DNA from 2 places in the Arthrobacter sp. B0316-1-20 genome. Region 1 is predicted to be linked to the other one. Evidence: riboswitches for the same ligand, from Rfam matches in the RefSeq annotation. Region 1 holds a riboswitch; the other holds the start of a gene.

Region 1 (3,384 bases):
GGATGAGGCCGGAGATGGTCGGGCCGATCGCCGGTGCCACCGAAATCACAATCGAGACGTTGCCCATGGTTTTCCCGCGGTCCTCCGCCGGCACCAGGTTCATCAGCGTGGTCATCAGCAGCGGCATCATGATCGCCGTACCCGACGCCTGCACCACGCGCGCCACCAGCAGCACCTCGAACCCCGGCGCCAGCGCGGCCAGCAGCGTGCCCGACGAGAACAGCAGCATGGCCGCCGTGAAAACCTGGCGCGTGGTGAAACGCTGCAGTAGGAAGCCGGTCACCGGGATGACCACCGCCATGGTCAGCATGAACGCGGTGGTCAGCCATTGGGCCGCGCGGGCGCTGATGTGCAGGTCTTCCATCAGGTCGGTCAAGGCCACGGACATGATGGTTTCGTTCAGGATCACCACAAAAGCGGAAACCAGCAGGATGCCGATCACCCTGCGGTTGCGGCGCGATTCATCTGCCGTCAAACCGCTGCCTTGGGCCTGCCCGGGCCGCGCCGAGTCACTATTCGTCGACGGTTCATTACTCACGGGAGAATCCTCGGGTGGGAGTGCGTGCTGTTGTGGTCGGCCTCCGAAGGGCCAAGAACGCCGGCGAAAACGGCGGAATAGTAGTCTAACCCTCGGCCATCAGCTCCTATTCCCGCTACCCCTCACGGTCTGGCAAATAACGACGCCGGTGCTCGCCCGACGGGGCAGGGTCGCCTCGGAATGGGGCGGGGGAGTGCGCTGCAGTTCCCGATGCCAAGCCTTGGGCCAGAGACGGACTGCGGACCGCAAAGCCCGGTTAAAGAGGCAAAGCTTCGCCCCAAAGGGAGAAGCTTCGCCGGTTAAGGCAGCGATTACGCGTTACGGAGGCAACGCCCCGTTGTATAAGGGGCCCCGTGTTAAAGAGCCGTGTTAAAGAGGAGAAGTTTCGCCGGGAAGAGGCACGGGTCCCCTTGAGGAGGAGCCTGCCAGTTAAGAGGAGAAATCCTGCAGTTAAGGAGGAGATGCCCGTGCTTAAAGAGGAGAGGCCCCGTCGGCGCATGCCGACGGGGCTCCCTGTGGTCCTGGGCCGGCCGTTGGGGGGAATGACCGGCCCAGGAAACTGTGGGGCTACTAGATGGTGTAGTAGCCGGTGACCGGCATGGCGCTCACGTCGTGAACCAGGGTGCCCTGGCTCGGGTTGAGCGCGCTGATCATCTTGCCGCCGCCGAGGTAGATGCCGATGTGGGCGCCGCCGTTTTGCACGACCAGGTCGCCGGCCTTCGGGTTGCTGGTCGGCGTCAGGGCGCTGCCCTGAGTCTGGCTGGTGCGGGGCAGGTCGACGCCTACCTGGGCGTAAACCCACTGGGTGAAGCCGGAGCAATCCCAGCCGGAGGTGGAGGTGCCGCCCCAGACGTAGGGGGTGCCCACGCCCTGCATGGCGATGTCCACGATGCTCTGGTTGCCGCCGGTGGAAGCGGGCTTGATGTCGGTGCTGGCCAGCGAAACGGTGGCGGTGTCTGCCGGTGCAGCCTGGGTGGCTACGGTTGCCACGCTGGTGCCCTGGGCAGCCTGGCCGCCGCCGGACTGGGTGCCCTGCGCGGAACCGGTCAGCGCGATCTGGTCGCCCGGGTAGATGATCGTGTAAGCGTTCAGCCCGTTGGCGGCCAGTACGTCCTGCACGTTCTTGCCGTACTGGGCGGCGATCGTGCCTACGGTATCGCCAGCGACCACGGTGTGGGTGGCGGCGTCGGAAGCAGCTTCGGTGCTGGCGTTGGCCGGGGCGGCAACGGCGTCCGCAACATCGGCTGCACCGTAGGTCGGGACGATGACATCGGAGGCAGCGTTGGCTGGCAGGCCGACGCCCAGCATCAGACCGCCGGCAGCCGTGACAACGGCGGCGCTGCGGCCGACGGTGCCGGCGTGGGATGAAACAGCGTTGGTCAGGCCGGCCACAGTGGTGTTGCGGACGGGGGTGGCGCGGTGGCGTGCACGGTTGTTTTTGAGCAGCAAGAAGTAACCTCTCCCAATGCTTACGAGGTGAGCTGTCGGATTCGGATGGGAGTCACCCGGTCGTGCGGTAGTGCGGCATGCACTCCACGCGACTTAACCCCAAGGGCCCCAAAGGGGCCCGGAAAAGTGGGTCCCCCGCCTCTGCCAGATGTCTAGCGAACGAACTCGGGAAGGTTGGCAGAGCTCAGCAATACCTTCCGAGGACGGCGGCGGATGTTCGCCGTCGTTGCAATTACGTTACATAACGGTTCGATAACTGTCCAAGCCCTGAGATTTACCTGTGGATAACCTGAGAGCGGGGCCTCGTCGGGAAGAACAGACATCCGACGCGGGCGATACCACGGGGTATGGCCGCTACATCCACCGGCACAATCCGCCCAGAAATCCATCCACATCGCATTACTTGTACGGTGACTTGGTGGTCAACTTCACTCTCAAGCAACTGCAGTACTTTGTGGCAGTCGCCGATCACGGATCGATCTCCGCCGCCGCAGCCGCCAGCCACATCTCACAAGCGGCAATGTCTCAGTCGCTGACGGATCTGGAACGGATCGTGGGCGCGCAGCTGATGGTACGGCACCGGTCCCGCGGAGTGGCTCTGACAGGTGTCGGCCAACAGTTCCTGCGAGACGTCCGGAGCCTGGTCCGGCACGCCGATGACGTGCATAACAGCATCATCGAGCGCCAGCAGGGACTGGTCGGTCCGCTGGCCATTGGCTGCTACAGCACCCTCTCCGCCTTCTGGGTCCCGGTGATCAGCGAACGGTTCATCAAGCCCCATCAGCGGCTCACTGTGACCATGGAGGAAGGGGAAGCCGCCGAGCTGCAGCACCGGATGCAGGAGGGCTACCTGGATGCGGTGATTACCCATACGCGGCACTTGCTGCCCGGCGTGCAGGCGCGAACGGTCAAGGAAGGCCGGCCCTATGTTCTGCTGGCGGCCGACCACCCGCTGGCTTCCCGAAAAAGCGTCCGGCTTGCCGAACTGGCCGAAGAGGACTTCGTCTCGCTGGACATCCCGACCGTGCGGGACAACCAATTGGTCAACCTGCGGTTGTCCGGACTGGACCCGAAAATCGCTTGGCGTTCTTCGAGTTTTGAAGCTGTGCGGGGCATGGTGGCCCGCGGCCTCGGCTACACCGTGCTGGTGCAGCGGCCGCCGGCTAACCACAGCTACGACGGTCTTCCGCTGGCCACTGTGGAGATCGACGGGCCGGTCGGGCACAGCGACGTCTGCGTGGCCTACGCCAGCGGCACCAAGCCAAGCCTCAGGCTGAGGGCCTTTCTCGACTTCTGTGCGGAGGTTGGCGGCGCGGCTGCGAGCGGATCCGGCGAGCGCACGACGGCGTGACGCGGCTTAACGCGGCGCCCAGCCGACAAACGCACGACGGCACGGC
Region 2 (3,384 bases), 110 kb from region 1:
AACGGGCCGCGCTGACCAGCAAGTTCGACCCGGACACCAAGCTGAAGCAGGTCATGGTCGCCTCCGGCGGGAAGGCCAAGCCCATCGGCAGCGAAGGGTCCCTTTCGCAGCCGATGGACGAGCTGATCAAGACCTCGCCGTTCGGCTACCGGGTCAGCCCCATCACCGGTTACGCCGGAGAACTGCACACCGGCCAGGACTACGGAGCCCCCTGCGGCACGCCGGTCCACGCCGCGGCCGGCGGCACCGTCGTCGAGGCCGGGTTCCAGGTCGGCGGTGGCGGCAACCGGATCGTGGTGGACCACGGCAACGGCCTGGAGACCACGTACAACCACCTGAGCACCATCGACACAACGGTGGGCGCCACCGTGGCGCGTGGAGAAGTTCTGGGTGAAAGCGGCACCACCGGAGCGTCAACCGGCTGCCATTTGCACTTCGAAGTAATGGTCAACGGCAAGCTGGTGGACCCCACCGGCTGGCTCTGATTGACACGCCGTAACCGGAATGTGACTCAGTCGCCAAACTGTTATAAGGTTTCACCTGTGCCTGGCATCAACTGCCAGGCACCTTCGGGCGGAATGCCGAACTCTGCCGTCGCCCGAAGTTCGTTCGCACCGAATCGCATGGCAGAGGCGGGGGAACCACTTCCCGGACATCGCAGGATGTCCTTGGGGTAAAGCCGATCAGGCCCGGGCCACCAGCCCGGAAACCGGCCGGCCGGATGAACTCCCATCCGAACCCGACAGCTCACCTCGCAGGCATTTGGGAGAGGTACAACCGTGTCCAAGAGCATTACTGCGGGCCGCCACCGTGCGACCCCTGTCCGCACCAGCCCGCTTGAGACGATTTCCAAGGCTGTTTCCGCAAACGCCGGAACTGTTGGACGCCAGGGTGCCGTCTTCGCCGCTGCTACCGGCATCGTTCTGACCGGTGCCATTCCGGCTCAGGCCGTCAGCGCCGACCGCAGCGTCGACGCCCCGGCCCGCGTTCAGGTGGAAGCCGTGCAGGCTTCGGCGGCCGTGAAACTGACCTTCGAACGTGCAGGGATCACTTCCACCCCGGCACCGCAGACCGTGGTCCAGGCCGTCTCGAACGAGATCAACCCAACGACCGGCAACGACGCCGCATCGGACAAGGGCAAGTCCAGCAAGAAGAGCGGCGAAGCTGCCGCCAGCGGAGCGGCCGGCGCCATCGTCGCTGCCGCGTACGGCCAGATCGGTGTGGGTCAGGACTGCACCGCACTGGTCGAGAACGCGCTGCGCGCGGCCGGCTTCTCGGTCGGCGACCTCGCCCCGGCACAGTTCTTCGCCTACGGCACCCAGGTTTCCACCCCGCAGCCGGGCGACATCATCTACTACGCCAACGGCGGCGCCGGCGTGGCCCACGTGGCCATCTACGTTGGCAACGGCCAGGCCGTCCACGGCGGCTGGGCCGGTTACAGCACCGTGCTGGGCAGCGCCTACATCGGCTCCGGTCCGGTGTTCATCCGTCCGGCAGGCTAAGAGACTTCCTGACGCCCCTTTTATATGGGGTGTACCGCGGCGCGCCTTTCGGGGCGCGCCGTCGGTCCTTAAGCGCTCCCGGTTTCGGTGCGTCCCGGGCAACCTCCGTAACCTAAAGATCACCGTTCCGTGATCAGAACGTGACAATGCCCGCCGCATCGTATACGCTGTTACTCGTTCCAGCTGCCAGACGGCTGGTACCTCCGGGTGGATTGCCGAGCTCTGCCACCATCCGGGGTTCGTTCGCAAAAACTTCGCGGGCAGAGGCGGGGGAACCAAATTCGGGTTCCGTACAGGAACCCTTGGGGTTAAGTCGTAGGACTCTCAGGCATTTGCCGGGGGAGGACTGCGGCCGGGTGCACTCCCATCCGAATCCGACAGCTCACCTCGCAGGCATTGGGAGAGGCCTTTAACGTGTTCAATAACACCGCCACGGGGCGCCACCGCGCCGTTTCCGTCCGCACTAACCCGCTGGAGACGATTTCCAAAGCCGTCTCCTCCAATGCCGGATCCATGGGGCGCTCCGCAGCCGTTATTGCTGCCGCCTCCGGATTGGCCCTGACCGCCGGCATCCCCGCGCAGTCAGCCACCATCGAACGCACCGCGTCCACCGTGTCCGTCCCCAGCCGCGTGCAGGTGGACACGGTCCAGGCTTCCAGTGCTGTCGAACTGACCTTCTCGCGCCCCGACATCACGTCGACTCCGGCCCCTAAGCCGGAGCCAGTGGTCCAAGCCGTGGCCCAGGAAGTGGAGCCGGTTGTCGAGCAAGCGGCAGACGCAGCACAGACTGCCGTCCAGCAAGCCGCCCCGGCAGCCGCGCCGGCAGCCGTAGCGAAGCCCGCAGCCGCCAAGCCCGCAGCCGCCAAGGACGCCGCGCCCGCCACCGCCTCCGCCAGTGGCGTGGCCTCCACCCTGGTCTCCTCCGCTTACGGCCAGATCGGTATTTCGCAGGACTGCACCGCCATGGTGGAGAAGGCCCTGCGCGCCGCCGGTAAGTCGGTGGGCGACCTCGCCCCCGCGCAGTTCCTTAGCTACGGAACACAGGTTTCCACCCCGCAGCCGGGCGACCTGCTCTACTACTCCGACGGCGGCGCCGGTGTTGCGCACATCGCCATCTACGTGGGCAACGGCCAGGCCGTCCACGGCGGCTGGACCGGTTACACCACCGCGTTGGCCAGCGCTGATGTGGGATCCGGCTACGTCGCCATCCGCGTCAACTAAGCTTCGGCCTTTCCGGTCTGCTAGACCGTCCGCCGGCCCCGGTACACGCCCAGCGTGCACCGGGGCCGGCGGCGTTTTTGGCCTAACGGCAACCGCCCGCCGGATACGCCGACGATCCAAGAACAGCCGGTGAACAGTGGCTGCTCCGGTCGAAACTGCCCACCAACAGCGAAAAAAGTTAGCGCAGAACGTATCGACCGTCATACCCTTTGACTGTTAGTGCAGAAAATCCAGTCCCTGACCGGAACTGAAACGCCGGTCGGGTTGGCCACACCTAGAGGAATGTGCATGCGCACACTCGTTCTGAATGCTGGATACGAACCGCTGGCGGTCGTCACCTTCCGCCGGGCGCTGCTGCTTGTGCTCACCGGTAAGGCCAGCGTGATCGCGGAGGACGGTGATCCCGTCGTCGGGCCGAACGACATCCTGGGCCGCCCTTCGGTGATCCTGCTCAACCGGTACATTAAGATTCCGTACAATCAGGACACCGCCGTGACCCGCCGCGGAGTGCTGCGCCGGGACAACCACCTGTGCGCGTACTGCGGCAAGACGGCCACGACGGTGGACCATGTCAGGCCGCGCTCGCGCGGAGGCGCGGACAGTTGGGAGAATCTGGTGGCCTGCTGCCTGCGCTGCAATAACGCCAAGGGCGATCGCACAC

The links. Region 1 has a riboswitch for cyclic di-AMP ahead of AC5RW2_RS13700 (C40 family peptidase). Riboswitches for the same ligand answer to the same signal wherever they lie in the genome.
Region 2: linked by a shared signal. The riboswitch ahead of AC5RW2_RS13215 (NlpC/P60 family protein) and the one ahead of AC5RW2_RS13700 (C40 family peptidase) in region 1 are both predicted to bind cyclic di-AMP.

What each region holds. Positions count from the first base shown of each region.
Region 1 is NZ_JBNHHC010000007.1:138,409-141,792, forward strand. It holds gene AC5RW2_RS13695 (MDR family MFS transporter) at 1-538, opposite strand, end outside; gene AC5RW2_RS13700 (C40 family peptidase) at 1,109-1,987, opposite strand; cyclic di-AMP (ydaO/yuaA leader) riboswitch at 1,991-2,155, opposite strand; gene AC5RW2_RS13705 (LysR substrate-binding domain-containing protein) at 2,406-3,338, shown strand.
Region 2 is NZ_JBNHHC010000007.1:29,188-32,571, forward strand. It holds gene AC5RW2_RS13205 (M23 family metallopeptidase) at 1-485, shown strand, start outside; cyclic di-AMP (ydaO/yuaA leader) riboswitch at 603-776, shown strand; gene AC5RW2_RS13210 (NlpC/P60 family protein) at 780-1,502, shown strand; cyclic di-AMP (ydaO/yuaA leader) riboswitch at 1,737-1,912, shown strand; gene AC5RW2_RS13215 (NlpC/P60 family protein) at 1,917-2,723, shown strand; gene AC5RW2_RS13220 (HNH endonuclease) at 3,012-3,384, shown strand, end outside.